4 regions of the Colwellia meonggei genome follow, and region 2 is predicted to be linked to each of the others. Evidence: predicted binding sites of a transcription regulator. Region 2 holds the regulator's gene; each other region holds the start of a gene.
The links. The regulator FNR, encoded in region 2, switches genes on or off when oxygen is low (the NO sensors DNR and NnrR bind a similar motif). The targets are predictions, from matches to a motif close to TTGATCTAGATCAA.

Region 1 (5,735 bases), on a different contig from region 2:
GCCATGTACGAGATGAAGGGGTTGAAAAAGCAGATAGAACCGGTACAGGTACTAAAAGTATTTTTGGCCATCAAATGCGTTTTGATCTTGCGAAAGGTTTCCCATTAGTCACCACTAAAAAATGTCATTTAAAGTCGATTATTCATGAATTGCTATGGTTCATCAAAGGTGAATCTAATATTGCCTACTTAAAAGAGAATGGTGTAAAAATATGGGATGATTGGGCAACTGAAGATGGTGAATTGGGCCCAGTATATGGTGTGCAATGGCGAAGCTGGCCAGCGCAAAATGGCGAAACAATTGATCAACTTGCACAATTAATTGATGATTTAAAAAATAACCCTGATTCACGCCGCCATATTATCACGGCGTGGAATCCCGCTTTATTGCCAGATACTTCAATTAGCCCAGATGCGAACGCTGCACTTGGTAAGCAAGCATTGCCACCTTGTCATACCTTATTTCAGTTTTATGTATTAAACGGTAAGTTAAGTTGTCAGTTATACCAACGAAGTGCAGATATCTTTTTGGGAGTACCATTTAATATCGCTAGTTACGCTTTATTTACTATGATGATTGCGCAAGTTTGTGATTTAGAGCTTGGTGATTTTGTACATACATTTGGTGACGCACATTTGTATTTGAATCATTCAGAGCAAGTTGATGAGCAACTTACTCGTGAGCCACTTCCGCTTCCAACTATGGCAATTAACCCTGATGTTAGCAGTATATTTGACTTTACCTTTGAAGACTTTGAGTTACAAAACTATCAGTCACATGCCCATATTAAAGCACCTATTTCAGTGTAGCTTTATCTAAAAATAATATATTAAATGAAAAAAGGAGCTGTTTAGCTCCTTTTTGAATTTGTTATTTCATTAGCCATGCATACGCAAAAATTTTGCTAATAAAATCTCTTCGTTTTCTACCTTGTCGGGGTCTGGTTTAATGCAGTCAATAGGGCATACAGAAACGCAGGTCGGTTTATCATAATGACCTACACATTCTGTGCACTTATCAACATCTATTTCGTAAACACTTTCTCCCATTGAAATAGCTTCATTAGGGCATTCAGGGTCGCACATATCACAATTAATACAACTATTCTCAATAAGCAGAGCCATGCGTTACTTGCCTTGATTTTGGGCAAATGGGTGACGAGTTGTGCCACCGTCGGTTAAATAACGCATTATAATACCAAATGATAAATCAACATCGCTGTTTAGCTCGATGGCAACTTTATGACCAGAGCCTTTGGCGTCATCTACCGGCTCGCCTTTTAGGTTCTGCATTTTTTTCAAAGTAAAGCTTTGATTGCCTGCTGGTGTCATTAGTTCTAATTCGTCACCAACTAAAAACTTATTTTTTACGTCGATTTCGATTAAACCAGTTTCTTCATTGCGGCCAATTACTTCACCAACGAACTGTTGAGTGTCACTTTTTGAATAACCATAATCATAGTTTTGCGTATCACCGTGGCGATGGCGTTGTAAGAAACCTTCAGTATAACCGCGGTGAGCTAAATGTTCTAAGTCAGTATTTAAGCGGCCATCAAATGCTTTACCATTAACGGCATCAATCATGGCTTGGTTGTATATTTGTGCGGTACGCGCACAGTAGTAGAAAGACTTAGTACGACCTTCAATTTTTAGTGAGTGAACACCCATGTTCACTAAACGCTCAACATGCTCTACGGCACGTAGGTCTTTTGAATTCATGATATAAGTGCCATGCTCATCTTCAAATGCAGGCATATACTCACCAGGGCGTCCTTGCTCTTGAAGTAAAACTACATCTTCAAAAGGTTTTTGTTCAGGAACATAAATTTCGGCAGGTTGTGTTGCTATAATATCACCAGTTTCAGTTTCTTTTGCTGGGTGACTGTCGTATTTCCAACGACAAGAATTAGTACATGTACCTTGGTTGGGGTCACGTTTGTTGATGTAGCCAGATAATAAACAACGTCCAGAATACGCCATACATAATGCGCCATGAACAAACACTTCGAGCTCAATCTCTGGACAACGGAAACGAATTTCTTCAATTTCATCTAATGAAAGTTCACGGGAAAGAATAACACGCTCAATCCCCTGTTGATGCCAAAACTTTACGGTTGACCAGTTAACTGCATTGGCTTGAACTGACAGGTGAATAGGCATATCAGGGAAGTTTTCACGTACCATCATAATTAAGCCAGGATCTGACATGATTAACGCATCTGGGCCCATCTCAATCACAGGCTTTATATCACGTAAAAATGTTTGAAGTTTACTATTGTGTGGCGCGATGTTATTCACTAAGTAAAACTTTTTACCTAGAGCATGGGCTTCATCAATACCTATCTTGATATTTTCTAAGCTAAATTCATTATTCCGCACTCTAAGAGAGTATCTTGGTTGGCCTGCATAAACGGCATCAGCACCATACGCAAAGGCATAGCGCATGTTTTTTAGACTTCCGGCAGGAGATAATAATTCAGGCTTAAGCATAACAAAATTCAACATAGTAAAATCGGTCGCGCATTATAATTTACTTTAGTTGCTGTCACGGTATTTTGTTCAGTTAAGTTGATCTTGATCAAATACTGCGGTGTTGGGCTGGGTGCTTTTGTATGAGTAGCTCGTTAGTAAGTTGGATATTATTGCTGAATGAGTGGAGAAAAAAACTCTGCTTAACTGTCGTATTTTCAATATATTGTGCTAAGTTAATTTATGGAATAACACTAAAAATAAAGGAAGATTTATGGGCGCAGAAAATGCACTTTATACAATACTTGTTGAGAAAATTAAGCAAGACGCTTTAGTACTACCTACTTTACCTGAAATCGCGTTAAAAGTTAGAAGCGCAGCCGATGACCCAGAAATAAATCTTGGCAAAATGAGTGAAATTATTGCCCAAGATCCTGCTTTGTCATTAGGTATGTTGAAAGTCGCGAATAGCGTAGTATTTGGTCGAACGATAAAAGTCGAAACGGTTGCTCAATCGGTTACTCGCATCGGATTAACGCAAATAAAAAGCATTGCTACCGCAATGGCAATTGAACAAATGTTTGTTTCTGATAACTCCACTATCGCAGAATATATGCAAAAATCGTGGAATAAAACCGTTGATGTTGCTTCTGTTGCTATTTCTTTAATGACTTTATATTTACAAAAAAACAAGCATACGACATTCTCACTTGACACCATTACGCTTGCAGCATTAGTTCATAATATTGGTGTATTGCCCATTTTAACCGAAGCAGAAAATCACCCTGAAGTATTTGCAAACCCAGCCTTTATTCAGCAAGCAATTATTAAATTTTCTAATGAGATAGGTGCTGAAGTAACAAAAGCTTGGGAATTCCCAGAAGAGTTTATTGAGCTAGTAACTGCGTGGAATGATTTATCCGTTCTACCAAAAGAGGTACATTATCTTGACTTTATTCGTGCTGGCGCAGTTTATCACGAGATTTTTAAAAGCGAATCTACCCGGGATATCCTGCTGAAAAGTTATGTAACTAAAGGTATATTACCTGAGGTAGATTATATGGCGTCTGAAGAGTTTGAAAGTTTACTGGTAGAAGCAAGAGCCATGTTTAGCTAATTATAATGGCTATGAAAACTGATAGTTGAATAACAAAAAAGGCGCCTAGCGCCTTTTTTAATAAGCGAAAGTTACTCTTCTAAGTAGTCAGCAGCTTTAAGTGAAAACTCTGCTAATAAGTGTTCAATAAAACGATTGAGCTCGCCAGCCATTAGCGCAAAGTCAGCATCAAGTTTGGCAATAACATCATCGCTATCAATGTCGTCGTTTTGCTCTTGAATAACGTCATAAAATTTAAGGCGCTTAATAGCTAAATCATCACAAAGAATAAAAGACAAAGACTCATCCCACTCTAAGGCTACTTTGACCACATATTTATCAGCATCTAGATGAGCTTTTATTTCTTCGCTGGTTAAGTCTTGATTTTTAACGCGAACCACTGCACCGTCATCACCTAAGGCATTAAATTCCGCTTCCATACCAAGTTGGAAATTAGCACCTAAGTTGTTTTCAATAAGCCAATCAGTCATAACTTCATCTGGTGCTTTTTCAGGTGAAGGCGTAGTCACAGGTAAAGTACCTAAAGATTTGCGTAATAGGGCAAGAAAGTCTTCGGCTTTGCCACGGCTGCTGGTGTTAACCACAATGATATTGTTCGCAGCGTTGATGTAGGCATGTGTGTCACTGTAGCGAGAGAACGCGCGAGGTAGTAATTCAAAAATAATATCTTCTTTGAATTGTTCTTTTTCTTTTTTCGTGGCACCACGTGACTGTTCTTCTTCTAACTGTGCTACTTTTTGTTCCAGCATATCTTTAATAACAGGTGCTGGAAGAATTTTCTCTTCTTTACGGGCACACAATAAAAAGTTGCCATTAACACCATGAACAATGGTTTCACCATGTTTACCTAATGCGTTAACCCAACCAAAGTGAGACTGTTCAGTTGAAGCACATGGCGTAAATAGGTGCTCAGATAATTGTTTTTCTAAATCAGCTTCTGAACATTCAAACGGGCGAGTAAAGGCGAAAAAGTAAAGGTTTTTAAACCACATTAAGAGAATCCTAGGCCCTGACACTGCGGGCGAATAATTGAAAAACGAGCGTTATATTACCGCAATTAATTACCTTGCGCACGCCTATATTTTTGTTGGTTATGTGAATATACGAAAGCTATTATTAGTTCATACTACTAAACTCGATGTCGTATCGTAAGCCTTCTCCAGGTGTTGAGCTAGCTTTGACTTTGCCCCCTAAGGTATCGTGTACTAAATCATATACAATATGTGTTCCTAAGCCTGAGCCACCTTGGCCTTCTGCAGTGGTATAAAAAGCATCAAATAGATGTGTGAGTTGCTGAGCGGATAGCCCATGCCCGTTGTCTTGATACGTTATATGCAAGTGATCACCTGTTTGTCGAACTATGATATTGATCACACCGCGATTAATGTCTCTAAAACCATGAATCATGGAGTTAATAATGAGGTTGGTGAATATTTGAGAAAAGGCACCTGCATGACAGTAAATTTCGGAATTTTCGGGGCAGTCAACCTTAATGCTATGATTGGTTTTCTTTAGCTTAGGGTGTAAAGAGTGGATAATTTCATCAAGATATTTCCCAATATTGACCAAGCGAATCTTGTCACTTATTTGATCAACTGCAACTTGCTTATAACTTGTCACTAGGTCAGATATTCTACCTAAATTATTGAGAACAATATTTAAGCCTTGTTCAGAATTTTGGGTAAATTCATTCAATACACGCTTACTTAAAGTGTTTTTGCCAATATCACTTTTCAGTGAGGCAAGTAAGTCAGCCAAATAACTGGTTGAGGTAATGCTCACACCTATTGGTGTATTGATTTCATGAGAGACCTCTGCAGAAATATTACCGAGAATTGCCATTTTTTCTGCATCAAGTAATCGTTCTTGTGCTTTATTTAATTCTATAATCGAACTTTTTAATTCATGATTAGTATCAATCAAGGTTTTTTCGGTAACACTTCTGCGATTGTTTTCCGCTTGAAGTTTACTTTGTTGCTCAAGTAATTCGCGTTGCTGCATTTCCATTTTTAACATAGTAGTGCTTAAGGATGAGGTTTTGCGGGCAACTTCTTGCTCTAGCATTAAGTTTTGTTCATCAAGTTGGCTATTAGTGGAAATAATTTTATTCTGAGCTTGGGCTAACTGTTCTTTATAGAGCACGAGTTCAT
Region 2 (5,735 bases):
GACTAAGTTAACCAACAATAAAGAGAGTTTTATTGCTGCAACGAACTTAATCGCTGATGATATTATTCTAATCAAGCCCGGTGAAACAATCCCCGCCGATAGTGAAATTATTGCTGGCAGTAGCCAAATTAATGAAGCTATGCTGTCGGGTGAGCAACTGCCGCTTCATAAAGGCGAGCAAGATATTATTTACGCCGGCACCATCAATGGTGATGGCAATTTAACGGCAAAAGTGAAACACGATAATCAAAAATCATTTCTCAGCCAGTTAATTCGTTTAAGTGAAACATCTCAAACACATAAACCTAAATTGGCAAAACTTTCAGACAAAATTGCTCAGTACTTTGTTGCCTTAATTTTATTTACAGCCTCTTGTACCGCTTTTTATTGGGCACAACACCAACCAGCTGAAGCATTTTGGATCACCTTATCTGTATTAGTCGTGACTTGCCCTTGCGCCTTATCATTAGCAACGCCAACCGCACTAACTTGCGCAACTACACGCCTAAATCGTGAAGGTATAATGGTGAAATCTGGTCATGTGTTAGAAACTATGCCAGAAATTGATGCTATGGCATTTGATAAAACCGGCACACTGACAACCGGCGAATTTACCATTGCCAATATTATCACCTATGGCAATTATGCTGTGGATGAAAACCAAAATGGGCAAGCAGAAGTGTTAGCCATTGCCGCCGCCTTAGAAGCTCATTCTGCCCACCCATTAGCAAAGGCATTTAGCCAATTTAGAGACTTTGCCTTAATTGCTAAACAAGTGGTTGTTGCACCTGGTGCTGGTATTTCAGGTGAGGTAAATAACAAGCACTACCGTATCGGTAAGAATTCTTGGCTATTAAAAGATAATCATCAACAAGCGCATAACGCACAATGTGTTTTAATGGAAAACGACACGCTAATTGCCGAGTTTTACTTACATGATGAATTACGTGACGACGCTAAGAACTTAGTTGACTTTTTACACTCAGAAAGTATTACCACTATGATGCTCTCTGGCGATCACGCCCCCGGGTGTAATACGCTGCAATCAAAATTACAGTTAAATAGTGTACAAGCAAATTTATCTGCTCAAGATAAAGTCAATGCAATTAAACATCAACAAATCTCCTATAATGTCGCTATGATTGGTGATGGAGTAAACGACACGCCAGTATTAGGCGCCGCTCATTTATCTATAGCTATGGGAAGTGGTACCGATATCGCAAAAAATGGTGCTGATGTCATACTGCTAAATAATAAATTAAAATGCGTACAAACCTTACGTCAGGTATCGGAGCGCACCTCAACTATAGTTAAACAAAATTATCTTTGGGCATTTGGCTATAATGCCATTGTATTGCCACTAGCCGTTATGGGGTATATCGCCCCTTATATGGCGGTAATTGGCATGTCAGCTAGCTCTATTTTAGTTGTAAGTAATTCTTTAAGGCTGTTAAAGAAATGAGTGTTATCTACATTTTAATTCCCATTGCAATTTTGTTAACAGCAATTGGTATTTATATCTTTTTTTGGGCAGTAAAAACAGAACAGTTTGATGATCTTGAAAAGCAAGGCATGAGTATTCTATTTGATGATGCTAACGATAAAAAATCAAATGGTGATAAAGATATTGGTGACAATAGTAATAACATCTCACCTTCCCCTCAAACAGAAACTAAGCCTGTAGAGACAACGCCAAGAAACTTAATTGATAAGCAAGAATAATTGTCACGATGAGCCTAGACTACTTTTCAGCATTCCTCATTGGGCTACTTGGCTCAGGTCACTGCATTGTGATGTGCGGCGGAATTAGTACTATGTTAACAACCGCAATCTCTCCAAATGCAACAAGCAGTAAATACCATATTGTTATTGCCTATAATTTTGGTCGAATAGCGTCCTATAGCTTCATTGGAGCCCTTGTTGCTTTTACTAGTTCTATGGCTGCTAAAAGCATAGGTTTTCCAGTTGTGACATTAAAGAGTGTTGCAGGTATTTTTTTAATCCTACTTGGTTTGTATTTGGGGCAATGGTTAATGTGGTTAAGCCGTGTTGAATACCTAGGTAAAAAGCTCTGGAAAATTATATCTCCAAATACACAAAAATTTATTCCTATTAAAAATACGCGCAGTGCTTTCGCTTTGGGGGCATTATGGGGATGGCTACCATGTGGCTTAGTATATTCCACGTTAACTTGGGCACTAGCCAGTGCAAACACCATGAACGGCGCTCTAATTATGTTTTTCTTTGGGTTGGGTACTTTACCGGCACTGCTTTCAGTGTCGTTTGGCACCATTAGCGTGAAGTCTTTATTGGCAAATTCACTGTTTAGAAAGATCGCTGCCGTTTTACTGATTTTATACGGTATTTATACTATACTTATTGCATATCTATAACGCATCTAATATGATCCACATCATTAAAATGCAAAAAGAACTATAGGTTACTATGAGCAATAAATCGTGTACTGGTCAGCAACATATTCACTGTCAAAACTGTAGTATTAGCGAACTATGCCTGCCGTTTACCTTAAATGATAAAGAGCTTGATACGTTAGATAATATTATCGATCGTAAGCGCCCTATTCATAAAGGCGAGCAAATTTTTAATGATGGTCAACCTATGCATGCCCTGTATGCTATTCGTTCTGGTACTTTTAAGACATACACGGTAAACGAGCAAGGCGAAGAGCAAATTACTGGCTTTCATTTAGCCGGTGACCTGTTAGGTTTTGACGCAATTGCTAACGCCGAGCATCCAAGCTTTGCTAAAGCACTTGAAACGTCTATGGTTTGTGAAATTCCATACAACACACTTGATAGCTTATCTAACAGCATGCCGAAATTAAAAAAACAAATTTTACGCATGATGAGTACAGAAATTCGCGGCGATCAAGAAATGTTAACGCTACTTAATCGCAAGAATGCAGAGCAACGCTTAGCAACATTTATTAGTACGTTAAGTAGTCGTTATCATGCTCGAGGTTTATCGGCTTCAGAGTTTCGTTTATCAATGACTCGTAGTGATATTGGTAACTATATCGGTTTAACCGTTGAAACAATAAGCCGTTTGCTTAACCGTTTTCATAAAAATGGCTTAATTCAGGTTGACGGTAAGTTAATTACCATTCTTGATATCGATAAGTTAAACGAGTGCGCTGCACTATAACCCCCGCCCAACTTAAGATACTTTAAATTTCCTTATTTTAACATTTCACGCTATGCTTAGCGTGAAATGTTGTTTATATTTGATACGATAATAATTTGATTTAAAACAACTATTATTGTTTCAAACTGTTCTATTGTTATAGTAACTCGAAACAAAACTATTGATGTTAAGTTATCGTTTAACCGTTTGTTTATAGCGTTTTACACGCAAGTTTTATGCTAAACGGTATAAATACAATAGACAATTAATAAAGGAATTAGGTATGGAAAAGTATCAAAAAATACTCGCTATTGTTGACCCAACAACAGAAGATCAAAAAGCTTTAAAACGTGCCATTGAATTAGCTCAAAAAACGGGCGCTAGCATTACAGCATTTTTGACCATATACGATTTTTCTTATGAAATGACCACCATGCTTTCAAGTGATGAGCGTGAAGCCATGCGTCAGTCTGTGATCAACGATAGAACTCAATGGCTCAAGTCACTATTGTCAGAACTTGATCTTAGTGGATTAAATGTTGACTGTAACGTTATTTGGCATAACCGTCCATTTGAGCAAATTATTGAACAAGTTCTCAAAAATGGTTATGACATTGTTATTAAAGGCACACACCAACACGACAAGCTTAAGTCAGTTATTTTCACCCCAACTGATTGGCATATTTTGCGTAAATGCCCGTGCCCTGTACTATTAGTAAAAGAACATTTATGGCCTGATAATGGCAATATTGTTGCAGCACTAAATATTGGTAGTGACGAAGCTGAACATAGCTCACTTAACGACAAAATTACTGCCGAAGCAAAGCAATTAACTCAGGTAATGAAAGCAAATCTACATTTAGTGAACTCTTTCCCAGGCACGCCAGTAAATATTGCAATTGAAATTCCGGAATTTAATGCCAGCGACTACAACCACTCTATGTTTAAACATCATGAAAATGCGATGCAGGAACATGCAAACGCCTTTAATATTTCAACAGAAAACACCCATATTAAGGAAGGCCTACCTGAAGATGTTATCCAAAGTGTTGCCGATGAATTAGATGCCGAGCTAGTAATTTTGGGTACCATTGGTCGAACCGGATTATCAGCAGCATTAATTGGCAATACGGCTGAGCATGTTATTGATAGGCTAAATTGTGATGTGTTGGCATTAAAGCCTGACGGCTATATTTCGCCATTAGATGTTGAATAACCTGATCTAGTACAATTTTTTATAAATTGAGGTTGAACATGGCAGATAAAATGCCTTGTTCAACTTTTTTCATTTAGCCGCATCGGCTATACTACGCGCCGCAATTTATTAGGAATGAATTATGAGCGCAGAATTAAAATCTCCCTTGACACCAAGTCAAAATACACAATTACAAAAACTTGAAAAACGTTTACGACGTCATGTTGGACAAGCTATTGCGCAATACAATATGATTGAAGATGGCGATAAAATAATGGTGTGTTTATCGGGTGGTAAAGACAGCTATGCGCTACTTGAAATTTTAATGCTCTTAAAAGCATCTGCACCAATTAACTTTGATTTAGTAGCCGTTAACCTAGATCAAAAACAACCAGGATTTCCTGAACATATTCTTCCTAATTATCTTGAAAAACTAGGTGTTGCTTATCAAATTGTTGAAGAAGATACCTATGCGATTGTAAAAGAGAAAATACCAGAAGGTAAAACAACTTGCAGTTTATGTTCACGCTTACGCCGTGCCCTACTCTATAAAGCGGCAAAAGCGCTTGGTGCCACAAAAATTGCCTTAGGACATCATAGAGATGACATGGTAGAAACGCTAATGCTTAACATGTTCTATGGTGGCAAGCTTAAATCAATGCCTGCAAAATTAGTTTCTGATAATGGCGAACATGTTGTTATTCGCCCACTAGCTTTTTGTAAAGAGCAAGAGCTCGTCCAATACGCGCAATTAAAACAGTTCCCAATCATTCCATGTAATTTATGTGGTTCACAGCCAAATTTACAACGTCAAAATATCAAAGCCATGCTACAAGACTGGGATAAAAATCACCCTGGTCGTATCGAGTCAATGTTTACTGCCATGCAAAATGTAGTGCCATCACATTTATGTGATAACGAACTATTTGACTTTAAAACCATTAACAGTGACTCCGGCATTATTGATGGTGGCGATACTGCCTTTGATCAAGAAGGCTTTACCAATACTACAGTAGCCCCAACATCACCCGTTGTTGCTCCAGCTGACTTATTAAATATTGTCGAAATTAAATAACGTACTTTATTCAAACTTAACTTTAGCTCTCTTTAAACAAGGCTTTCTGATGCTCGAAAAACTATTTCAATTGCAACAGCACAACACCTCAATAAAACAGGAAATTATTGCTGGTTTCACGACTTTCTTAACCATGGCATACATTATTTTCGTTAACCCTGCGATGTTAGCTGATGCCGGTATGGACCATGGAGCGGTATTTGTTGCAACTTGTATCGCTGCAGCTATAGGCTGTTTTGTTATGGGATTTCTCGCAAACTATCCAATTGCACTTGCCCCAGGTATGGGATTAAACGCATTTTTTACTTATACCGTAGTACT
Region 3 (5,735 bases), on a different contig from region 2:
TGATGAATTACTAGATAGTTCACGTTTGCGTGAGTATTTAGCAAACGTTTGCCAAAGCCAAATTATTGCCTGTGATGGTACGGTATTGGCAAAAATGCCTCACAATAAAGAAGGCTTCATCTTTGCTGACATCGATTTATCAATAGCGGGACTAAGCAACAAATTACGTCCTGATAATACTTGTATAATTAGCCAAATGCGTCCTGAGCTTTATCAAAAGTTGGAAGGGCAAGCCGATTTACCTCTAGCTAAAAAAATCCCTGAAACCGTTAATGTTGCGATATTTGCCACTTATAAAGCTGATGAATTTGCCATTGAGGATGTTTGCCATTATATCGAAAATAACTTGAGTGACATTATTCAATTACCTGAACTATTTTTTGTTAGTGATAAGTCACTTACCCTAGAAGCACAACAAAGATTAGGAATTGAAGGATTATGTGAGCAGCTAGTTGTGCAAATAAGCGCAATGCTTCGACCATTTCAATATGTTTGTACAAGCCTAATTCTTGATGGCGTACATCAGGCGGTTTTGATCAACCAACATGGAATACTTGCTCGCCAACCACAGTTGCATGCTTGTCAAAGGTATCGATGGACAAAATTGGGTGATGAAATAAATATTGTTGAATTGCCGTTAGAGCAAGGAACAGTAAAACTGTCAATGTTGACTGCAGATGATGCAAATATGCCTGAGCTTGTCGATGTTGTAGGCTCTAAAAACATTCACTTACTCTTAGTACCATTTGATATCCAATCATCGAATGAAGTTGAAAGTAGTTTGCTCGCTCAAGCTGTTGAACATAAGTTTTGTGTTGTTGCAGCAACACGGGAAAAAAGCTTTAGCAGGGGGGCGTTAACAGGTGATAGTAATGACAAAACAGAAAAGTCGACCGGTTTTATTGCTAGCTTTCCAAAAACGCGGAAATTATCGAGCTTATTACATTCTAAGAAATTCGATGGTTACCTTGATAAGCCAATAGTGAAGCAACAATACGGCAAAATTACTAAAGCACTAATTCACCCTGTGTTGGAAAATCGAGTTGATTCGCAGTAAAAAACTAGTTAGATAGAAAAATTAACACTTGTTTCAGATGCTTTACCAATATTGATTTCTGCATTTATCAGTAAGCTTTGTACTAGATCAAAATCATTGCTCGCCAAGTCTGTAAACTTGTTAGCGTGTTAGTTACTAAGATGATTTTATGCTGTATTTATATCTAGGTTATGTCTTTGCTCAATCCTATGCGGTAATCGAGAAACTCATTGTTTCTAATATTTCGCCACTTGCGATGTTCTTCTCTATTGTGGTCTTTATTATTTGGTCTACATTTCCAGTTGCAGGGTATTTGATTGCAAAGGCCTTTAATGCAAACGGTAATTTAAATAATAAAGCCTTGTTTGGTTGTGGCTTTGCTTTTGGTTTTGTTGAAAATATACTGTTTTATTTCAATATATTGCCTTATGGCTGGGAAACTGCAGGTACGTTCATCGTATTTATGCTGTCATTTGCTTTAGCGTTTATTCAACTAATGAGACCGAGGCAGTTATTATTGCAATAAAGCTAATTGATTTACGTTATAAACTTAACTCTAGAATAAAAATTTTAAAGGGTGTTTTATTTGAAATACACCCTATTGAACTTTAAGTGTAAATCAGAGCTATATTGCTTAAACAGGTACGCCATGTTTAATTTCTTGTTGAGTTTGTTCAACGACATCCGCAAGGATATTAATAACTTTATGAACACTGCTTGGTAATTGATCTACATCTATCGCGTCAATAAGGTTTTTCACTTCTAAGCCGAGTTCCGTATCCCCTTCAATATGTAACCTTCGTTGAAAGAATAGTGTGTCTGGGTCTTGTTTACGACCTGCAATTAACAATAAGTCATCGCCACTAGCACTAAAACTGACATCTTCTGAAACTGCTAGTTGTGGCGAAGCCATTATTAACTTGCCGTCTGCAAAGCTAAGCCACCAATGTAGGTCAATATCGGTTATTGATATTTTTAGCCATTTACCTGTTAAAAACTCAAAATCACCATCTTCAATCGCTTCTTTAAAAACCGAATGTAATGCTGGTATTAATAAATATTTCTGCAGTGAAAAAGGCACTATTCGTAAGCTAGGCTTGAGTATCTGAGGTACTAAGGTTAGGGCGCGGCGACGAACACTAAAAGGTAATTTTTGCAAGTTAGCCTGTTTGGCGATTTGATTAATCAAAGTAAATCCCATACTTATCAGGTGGCTGTGTTGGTATTGTCACAGCGTTAAATTTATACATTTCAACAATGTGATTACATTAGCATGCAGAGCAAGGCGCTTTTATGAAGCAGATCAAAGTTGAATCACTTGCCTAGTAAACCTTGTTCAGTAAATCCTGTTAAATACGCAGTACAAAGGATAGGGATATCTCGTTCAGTGAGATAAATTATCTTAAACGCTGATAAAGGAATAGTTATTTTATATCAAATAAACCTTGAATGAAGCTAGGTACACTGCCTAGCAAAATAATTTCTGGTTAGGGTGATATGGAGCTCTTGTGTCCCGCAGGTAATTTACCTGCTTTAAAAACAGCAATTGATAATGGCGCTGATGCCGTTTACATAGGTATGAAAGATGATACTAATGCGCGTCATTTTGCTGGGCTAAATTTTAATGACGGCAAATTGGCTAAAGGTGCCGATTATGTTCATCAACACGGGAAAAAATTGCATGTTGCAATAAATACATTTGCTCACCCTGATGGTGAAGAACGCTGGCGTAAAGCCGTTGATAACGCAGTTGCCATTGGCACAGATGCTTTAATTATTGCTGATTTAGGTGTGCTTGATTATGCCGCCACTAAGTACCCTGATGTTGAACGCCATGTTTCGGTACAAGCGTCTACAACTAACTTAGAAGCAATTAAATTCTTTAAAAATAACTTTGATGTTGAACGTGTTGTATTGCCACGTGTTTTATCTGTGCAGCAAGTTCGTCAACTTGCAAAAACAAGCCCGGTTAAGTTGGAAGTTTTTGCTTTTGGTAGTTTATGTATTATGTCAGAAGGGCGCTGTTATTTATCTTCCTACATGACAGGTGAGTCACCCAATACTGCTGGCGCTTGCTCACCAGCTAAATATGTTCGCTGGCAGGAAACAGATAAAGGCTTAGAAAGTCGTTTAAATGACGTACTTATTGACCGTTATCAAAGTGATGAAAATGCCGGTTACCCAACTTTATGTAAAGGGCGTTTTGAAGTTGATAATAATGTCTACCACGCACTTGAAGAGCCGACGAGTTTAAATACCTTAGAGCTTATCCCTGAACTGGTAAAAATGGGTATTGCTTCAGTAAAAATTGAAGGTCGTCAGCGCAGTCCTGCGTATGTTGAGCAAGTTGCTAAAACCTGGCGAATGGCATTAGACCGCTTCGCTGAGAACCCTGAGCAATATAATGTTGAGCAGGCTTGGATGAATACCTTAGCCAACCTCTCTGAAGGCAGCCAAACAACACTTGGCGCTTATCACCGTAAATGGCAATAAATTGTTAAATAATCACTATTGGCTAGTACTGATGGTGAATAATTGGAAATGAATATGAAATTTTCTCTTGGTCCTAGTCTGTTTTTTTGGCCAAAAAATGATGTTGAGGCATATTACCAGCAGGCATTAAACAGTAAAGCTGACATTATATACTTAGGTGAAACAGTTTGCTCCAAGCGTCGTGAGTTACGTGCAAAAGATTGGATTAATCTAGCCAAAGAACTTGCCAAAAATAGTGATAAGCAAATTGTTTTATCGACGATGGCATTACTTGAATCACCCGCTGAAATTCAAACTATGCGTCGTTTATGCGGTAATGGTGAGTTACTTATTGAAGCGAATGATTTAAGCGCCGTGCAAATGATGCACGAGTTGAACTTGCCATTTGTCGCAGGCCCAGCAATTAACTGCTACAACATTGCCACCTTAAAAGTATTACTTAAACAAGGCATGAGCCGCTGGGTTATGCCAGTAGAGCTTTCAGGTGACTGGTTAAAAACACTCTTACAACAAGCACAAGATGCAAATATTCGTGACCAATTTGAGTGCGAAGTATTTTCATGGGGCTATATGCCATTAGCATATTCTGCACGTTGCTTTACCGCTCGCTCGGAAGATAGACCAAAAGATGACTGTAAGTTTTGCTGCATTAAGTACCCACAAGGGCGAAAAATGAATAGTCGGGAAGGTGAACGGGTATTTATTCTAAACGGTATACAAACCATGTCAGGTTATCAGTATAACTTAGTGAACGAAGTATCTGAAATGGCAAATATTGGTGTCGATATCGCTCGTATTAGTGCTGATGATGACAATGCCTTTAACATGCTTGACCGCTTTGGTAACCAGTTAGTTGACGCGAAAAAGTATCCACTGGATGGCGTAGCAGAGTGCAATGGCTATTGGCACAAAATTGCTGGTATGTCAGTCGCATAATATCGTTGTTCAGCAAAAAGGCTGGCTGCATTATATAAATGCTAGCAAGCTTTAATTGCTGTTGATTTACAAGAGAGAATAAAGGTTATTTATATGTATCAGTTAAATGCTGAAGAATTTAATACAGAGCTTTTTTTACGCGAATATTGGCAGAAAAAGCCACTGGTGATTCGCCAAGGTTTTAAGCATTTCCAAGATCCTATCAGCGCTGATGAAATAGCCGGTTTAGCTTGTGAAGAAGAAGTAGAGTCACGCTTAGTTTATAAAAATGGTGAACAATGGCAAGCTGAGTTTGGTCCATTTCAGTCATATGAACATTTAGGGGATAAAAACTGGTCTTTGGTTGTGCAAGCGTTAGACAATTGGTCAGAAGACGCGGCGAAAATGATTGAACCATTTCGCTTTTTACCTCATTGGCGTTTAGATGACTTAATGGTGAGTTTTGCAACTCCAGGTGGGGGAGTGGGGCCTCATATTGATTGGTATGATGTTTTTATTTGTCAAGGCTCAGGTAAGCGCAACTGGCGTGTTGGTGACAAAGGTCAGCACCGTGAATATGCTGCTCATCCTGCTCTTTTACATGTTGACCCATTTGACGCCATTATTGATGTTGAACTAATGCCTGGCGATATTTTATATATTCCGCCAGGGTTTCCACACGACGGTATTACGTTAGAAACTAGCTTAAGTTTTTCAGTCGGGTTTCGTACTCATTCGGCGGTGAGTTTATTAAGTGGCTTTGCGGATCATTTAATTGATAATGAACAAGGTGGGCAACTGATCACCGACCCTGAGCGTCAGTCAACTCAGCACTGTGGCGCAATTAGCTCGGATGATTTTGCAAAAATTAAACAGCAATTAACCTCACTCACCAGTGATGATGAAATGCTACGTGACTTTATTGGCGCCTTTTACACCCAAGCAAAGCATGAACTTGACTTGCAAGCTGATGATGAGTTGAGTGCTCATCACGATATTAAACTAGCGATGGCAGAGCATAACTTAATGCGTTTAGGCGGCGCTAGAGCCTTTTACTTCCCTGAAACCGTTATCAACGGCGTTTGCTATATTGATGGTAAAAAAGTAACTTTTTCTCCAGCTATTGCTGATATTGTCAAATTAATGTGTGATCAGGTAGAGATCACACCAGCACAATTAACCCCATGGATGGCTAGTGATGAACTTATTACTTTTCTTGCCGAACAATTGGCGGCAGGTTACTGGTACTTCTCATAAAGTAACGTAATGAGTTACTACTGAACTTAGCTGC
Region 4 (5,735 bases), on a different contig from region 2:
AACTGCCTAATTAACTGAGACTGAGTTTGTTGGCTACCAACATTAAGTAGCAAACTCGATAATTCAATTTTTACTAAGGTATTTTGTTCGTTTTCAATAAGCGTTAATAATGTTGGCTCATACTCTGTAATATCTGACAAAGTGCTAAAGGTATTGATAATGGCTAACTTAACCGCGGATGAGCGATCATTTGCTAGGGTAGTCATTAAGGCTTTCATCAAAATGGGGTTGGTTAAACCTGTTTCCTGACTGTAAGCAACGCCAGTAAGACGTTCAGCCGCTGATGATTTTTCTAACATAGATAAGGCAAGCATGGTGCTTAATGATGAAACTTCTTGCTGTAACTTCGACAAGCCCACATCCGCACTTAATTGTTCCGGTTGGCTATTATTGTCGTTAGCATTAAAACCAATAATAAACACTAGAGCTAACGCAGCTACTCGAGCAAACGGCTTAACAGGGGCAACAGTAAAAAGTTCGCCTAGTTTCGCTAATATTCCTGACTTACCTTTAGCTACCGGCTTAGCATCTGTAACGATATTTTTTTGCGCCGCTTGCGCTTGTGAAAGCATTTGATAAAAGCGCTTATCCATTTCACTTGTCGGCATTTCGTACTTGCCTTGTTGCCAAAATGCATCAATAAACGCCAACTCGGTTAACAACTCAGGGTGTTTATCCAAATACAACTGCATTTCGTTAGTAAGCACTAATTCTGAGCTAATATCGCCATTAAGCGTTGCTAGTTTCCAATCAATAATAGTTTGATGATTAATCATTGTGCCTCACCTGATAACTTACTGTATTGCTGATGTAACTTACTTATCGCATTTCGCATTTTTGACTTTAGCGTATTCAAATTACAGTCAAGTAACGCCGATATTTCATGATAATTAAGTTGCTGAAAGCGGCTTAAAATAATTATTTCTCTATGTTCGGCTGAAATATTCGCGAGAGATTGATCAAACATATCTTGTTGCTGCACCGAGACCGCTTGCTCTGTTGTACAGTGCTCAGACGGTACTTCATGTTCGTCGATATCTTCATGCTCAACATTGCCTTTATTTTTGCGATAAATATCGGCTGCGGTATTTCTAGCAATACCATACATCCAGCTACTAAAAGTACTAGAACCATTAAAACTGCTGCGATATGCCAATATCTTCATAAAGGTTTCTTGCACCAAGTCTTCACTTTGCGCTTGATTGTTACCCTTTTTCCGAAAATAGTTAAACAACTTAACCTTGTTGTTTTCGTACAGAATAGCGAGTTTATCTAGCTGTCCTGCCTGCACTTGCAGCATTATGTCCTTTTCATTCACCATCGCTGATTTTGTTTCCCATCATCACCCCAATCGCTCTGGGTGAATTTGATGTTATTTATTTTTTGTTATAATTATTAATACCTGATATTTATTAAAAGGTTTATAAACTTTTTAATTAATTTCTTATAGCTATAAAAAAAGGGCTTAACGCCCTTAATTATTTTCGATCTTTGGTTTATTCGTGCTATTTACGAATACCCTCAATGTGTAGCTCTAAATCAACTTTACCAAAATCTTTTTTAAAGCCAAAATCACCCATAGAAATAGAAGCAGTACCATTAAAGCCTGCACGGTAACCACCCCACGGATCTTTACCTTCACCAACTTTAACAGCGTCGATAACTAAAGGCTTAGTTACACCATGCATAGTAAAATCACCGATGATAGCTAATTTACCATTTCCTTTATCTTCTACTTTTGTGCTTACAAATGTTGCTTGTGCATATTTGCTAACATCTAGAAAGTCATCTGAACGGACATGCTTATCACGCTTGGCGTGATTAGAGTCAAAACTTGAAGTGTCAATTGTTACCGAGATTTTCGAAGCAGATACATTATCTTTATCATAAGAAAAGTTACCTGAAAATTTATTAAAGCGACCCGTTAAAACGCTAAAACCCATATGGCTCGTTTTAAAGTTAATTGATGCATGAGCACCTTTAGTATCGATAACGTAATCTGCAGCGAATGCTGGCATTAATGCGCTTGCTGTTAGCAGGGCGCTTGCAAGAAGTAATTTCTTCATTTCCTTTCCTTAATTTACTTATTATTTTTAATAAATTATGTTTATTTAATCATACGCATAAGCGTAGTGTCTTTATCAATAAAATGATGTTTTAAAGCAGCGAATGCATGGAGTAATGCTAGAATTAACACACCATATGCTAAATAGTAATGTACCGTACCAGCAACATCTTCTTGGTTATCAATCGGCAACTGCAGAGCAGTAAACGTAAACCAATCAAAAATAGCGATAGCTTTGCCATCAGCGCTAGTAATTAAATATCCTGATAGTAATACAACAATTAAAGCTATATATAAAAAGAATATTGCCACTTTTGCCGCTTTCTTCTCAATATTACTATGCGACGCTATGGTGTCAGGAGAGCCTGCTATATAGCGCCAAGCTAACCTAAAACCGGTAGCAAATAACAATAATATTCCAATACTTTCATGCCAATGTGGTGCTTGTTGATACCACTGACTGTAGTAATCAAGATCAACCATCCAATAACCTAGGCCAAACAAACCAAAAACGGCAATGGCTGAAAGCCAATGTAACGACTTGCTAATGAGCCCGTATCGATTCTGGTTATTCTTCCATATGAGTTTATTGCGAATCATTTTCTTTCTCAACTGCACGCGATTTAAAGAGTTTACCTATTCAACGGTAATAAACCTAGCAAATATGCGCACTTTGTCGCAATTCATGCACTTTAAAAACCTTGCCAAAACAAGTTAGAAAACTCGAACTAGTTATTGCGCTAGATCAACACAATGTCAAAGCAGAGGCATAAAATGAAATTAAGCCAAAGGAGAAATGCAAATGAACAAAGCAATCTTAGATAATTTATTAGAGAAGAAAGTGGAGTTGAAACAACGCATTAACGCAATAGAAGCAGACTTTAAAAAAGGGCGTTCACAAGACTTTTCAGAACAAACCAGTGAAAACGAAAATAATGAAGTACTTAATGAAATTCATCACGAGGCAAAAATAGAGCTTGATCTTGTAACGCAAGCCATCAGCCGTTTTGAAAAGGATGAATATGGACTTTGTAGCCAATGCACAGCGCCTATAAAACCTGAACGATTGCGTATATTACCTTATATCGATACCTGTATTAATTGTGCTAAATAGGAGCAATAAAAATGCTAGAGAAACACGACTTACACCATGAATTCCCTGAGTTTGAACGAGAAATTCGTCACTTAAAAATGTCTGACGCTCATTTTGCTCGATTATTCAAAGAGTACCACGAGTTAGATCAAGAGGTGCATCGTATTGAAGTGGGAGTTGAAACAACCTCTGATGAATATTTAGAGACAAAGAAATTAGCAAGGCTGCACCTTAAAGACGAGTTATTTAACATGCTTAAAAAAACACAAATACCAGCGTAACACGCGAAATTAGGCAATAAAAAAGCGACTAATTACCGAAGTAAAAGTCGCTTTTTTTGTCACTAAAACTTAGTGTAATTTCTATATAGCTTGTTACTTTTTGCTTGTCGCTTGAATAACACGTAATTGTGCAACAGCACGTGCTAACTCAGCAGCAGCTTCAGCATAATCAACACCGTCGCCGTGAGCGTTTAACTTCTCTTCAGCACGTTGTTTAGCTTCTTCAGCAGCTTGTTCATCCAAATCACCGCCACGTACTGCGATATCCGCTAGTACAGTTACGTTATTCGGCTGAACTTCAAGCATACCGCCAGAAAGGTAGATAACTTCTTCAACGCCACCTTTCTTAACGATTCTAGCCATACCAGGTTTTAGTGAGGTCAGCAAAGGTGCGTGACCAGGCATAATACCTAATTCACCTTCGCTACCTGTGATCTGTAATGATTCAATGCTACCAGAAAATAACTCTTCTTCAGCACTTACCACATTAAGATTTACAGAAAGTATTGCCATGTTGACCTCCTAATTGGCGACTGTCTACTTAAAAGCAGTTAGCCGCCAGCCTTCATTACATGTTTTTAGCTTTTTCAGCTGCTTCTTCAATAGAACCAACCATGTAGAAAGCTTGCTCTGGTAAGTCATCAAATTCACCAGCAAGAATACCTTTAAAGCCACTAATAGTGTCTTTAAGTGATACGTACTTACCAGGAGAACCTGTGAATACTTCAGCAACGAAGAACGGTTGAGATAAGAAACGTTGGATCTTACGTGCGCGATCAACAGTTTGCTTGTCTTCTTCAGATAACTCGTCCATACCTAGAATGGCGATGATATCTTTAAGTTCTTTGTAACGTTGTAGTGTTGATTGAACACCACGAGCCGTTTCATAATGCTCAGCACCAACAACTAATGGATCTAATTGACGTGAAGTTGAGTCAAGTGGATCAATTGCTGGGTAGATACCTTGTGATGCAATATCACGAGATAGTACAACTGTTGCATCTAAGTGAGCAAAGGTAGTTGCTGGAGATGGATCGGTCAAATCATCCGCTGGTACGTATACCGCTTGGATTGAAGTGATTGAACCTTTCTTCGTAGAGGTAATACGCTCTTGAAGAACACCCATTTCTTCAGCAAGTGTAGGTTGGTAACCTACCGCTGATGGCATACGACCTAACAATGCTGATACTTCAGTACCCGCAAGTGTATAACGGTAGATGTTATCTACGAAAAATAATACGTCACGACCTTCGTCACGGAATTTTTCAGCCATAGTCAAACCAGTCATCGCAACACGAAGACGGTTTCCTGGAGGCTCGTTCATTTGGCCGTAAACTAACGATACTTTATCAAGTACGTTAGAATCGTTCATTTCATGGTAGAAATCGTTACCTTCACGAGTACGCTCACCTACACCAGCAAATACTGAGTAGCCGCTATGCTCGATCGCGATGTTACGAATAAGTTCCATCATGTTTACGGTTTTACCAACACCAGCACCACCGAATAAACCAACTTTACCACCCTTAGCGAATGGACATACCAAGTCGATTACTTTGATACCAGTTTCAAGAAGTTCGTTAGACATCGCTTGCTCAGCGTATGCTGGAGCTTCACGGTGAATTGACCACTTCTCTTCTTCGCCGATTGGGCCAGCTTCATCGATAGGCTCACCCAATACGTTCATGATGCGACCCAAAGTTGCAGTACCTACTGGAACTTGGATGTTATCACCTGTGTTTACTACTGTCAGACCACGACGCAAACCGTCTGATGAACCCATAGCGATAGCACGTACAACGCCACCACCTAATTGCTGTTGTACTTCTAGTACTAAGCCTGAAAGGTCACCTTCAGTTACATTTAATGCGTCATATACCTGAGGTACAGCATCTTGTGGGAATTCTACATCCACAACTGCGCCAATGATTTGGACGACTTTACCTGTACTCATGTTTAATCCTCTAATCTGTGCTCTTATTTACTAATAAAATAAATCAAGAACCTTTGCTTATACCGCTGCTGCGCCGGCACAAATTTCACTCAACTCTTGAGTAATACTTGCTTGACGAGCTTTGTTATATACCAATTGTAAATCATCGATTAAGTCGCCAGCATTATCAGTTGCAGCTTTCATTGCAACCATACGAGCGGCTTGTTCACATGCGAGATTTTCAACTACACCTTGATATACTTGCGACTCTGTATAACGAACTAATAATTGATCAAGCAATGCTTGAGCATCAGGTTCGTATATAAAGTCCCAGCGATGCTTAATAGCGTCATCATCTGACTT

Region 1: a site for FNR is predicted at 2,568-2,581, ahead of trhP (prephenate-dependent tRNA uridine(34) hydroxylase TrhP). Genes of this name have one in related genera too.
Region 3: a site for FNR is predicted at 2,330-2,343, ahead of ubiT (ubiquinone anaerobic biosynthesis accessory factor UbiT). Genes of this name have one in related genera too.
Region 4: a site for FNR is predicted at 2,801-2,814, ahead of AC27E9_RS00245 (TraR/DksA family transcriptional regulator). Genes of this name have one in related genera too.

Annotation. Positions count from the first base shown of each region.
Region 1 covers NZ_BAAJLZ010000002.1:382,296-388,030, reverse strand. The annotation lists gene AC27E9_RS07875 (thymidylate synthase) at 1-809, shown strand, start outside; gene AC27E9_RS07870 (YfhL family 4Fe-4S dicluster ferredoxin) at 879-1,124, opposite strand; gene trhP (prephenate-dependent tRNA uridine(34) hydroxylase TrhP) at 1,128-2,489, opposite strand; gene AC27E9_RS07860 (HDOD domain-containing protein) at 2,743-3,585, shown strand; gene rdgC (recombination-associated protein RdgC) at 3,657-4,577, opposite strand; gene AC27E9_RS07850 (sensor histidine kinase) at 4,702-5,735, opposite strand, start outside.
Region 2 covers NZ_BAAJLZ010000004.1:320,737-326,471, reverse strand. The annotation lists gene AC27E9_RS12350 (heavy metal translocating P-type ATPase) at 1-1,462, shown strand, start outside; gene ccoS (cbb3-type cytochrome oxidase assembly protein CcoS) at 1,459-1,722, shown strand; gene AC27E9_RS12340 (sulfite exporter TauE/SafE family protein) at 1,731-2,393, shown strand; gene fnr (fumarate/nitrate reduction transcriptional regulator Fnr) at 2,446-3,165, shown strand; gene uspE (universal stress protein UspE) at 3,428-4,360, shown strand; gene ttcA (tRNA 2-thiocytidine(32) synthetase TtcA) at 4,482-5,414, shown strand; gene AC27E9_RS12320 (NCS2 family permease) at 5,464-5,735, shown strand, end outside.
Region 3 covers NZ_BAAJLZ010000001.1:1,280,629-1,286,363, forward strand. The annotation lists gene AC27E9_RS05775 (nitrilase-related carbon-nitrogen hydrolase) at 1-1,057, shown strand, start outside; gene AC27E9_RS05780 (hypothetical protein) at 1,206-1,562, shown strand; gene ubiT (ubiquinone anaerobic biosynthesis accessory factor UbiT) at 1,671-2,225, opposite strand; gene ubiU (ubiquinone anaerobic biosynthesis protein UbiU) at 2,534-3,529, shown strand; gene AC27E9_RS05795 (U32 family peptidase) at 3,584-4,465, shown strand; gene AC27E9_RS05800 (JmjC domain-containing protein) at 4,559-5,701, shown strand.
Region 4 covers NZ_BAAJLZ010000001.1:46,331-52,065, reverse strand. The annotation lists gene AC27E9_RS00265 (hypothetical protein) at 1-776, opposite strand, end outside; gene AC27E9_RS00260 (RNA polymerase sigma factor) at 773-1,321, opposite strand; gene AC27E9_RS00255 (YceI family protein) at 1,506-2,066, opposite strand; gene AC27E9_RS00250 (cytochrome b) at 2,108-2,665, opposite strand; gene AC27E9_RS00245 (TraR/DksA family transcriptional regulator) at 2,868-3,179, shown strand; gene AC27E9_RS00240 (HP1242/YdcH family protein) at 3,191-3,439, shown strand; gene AC27E9_RS00235 (F0F1 ATP synthase subunit epsilon) at 3,533-3,952, opposite strand; gene atpD (F0F1 ATP synthase subunit beta) at 4,008-5,393, opposite strand; gene atpG (F0F1 ATP synthase subunit gamma) at 5,451-5,735, opposite strand, start outside.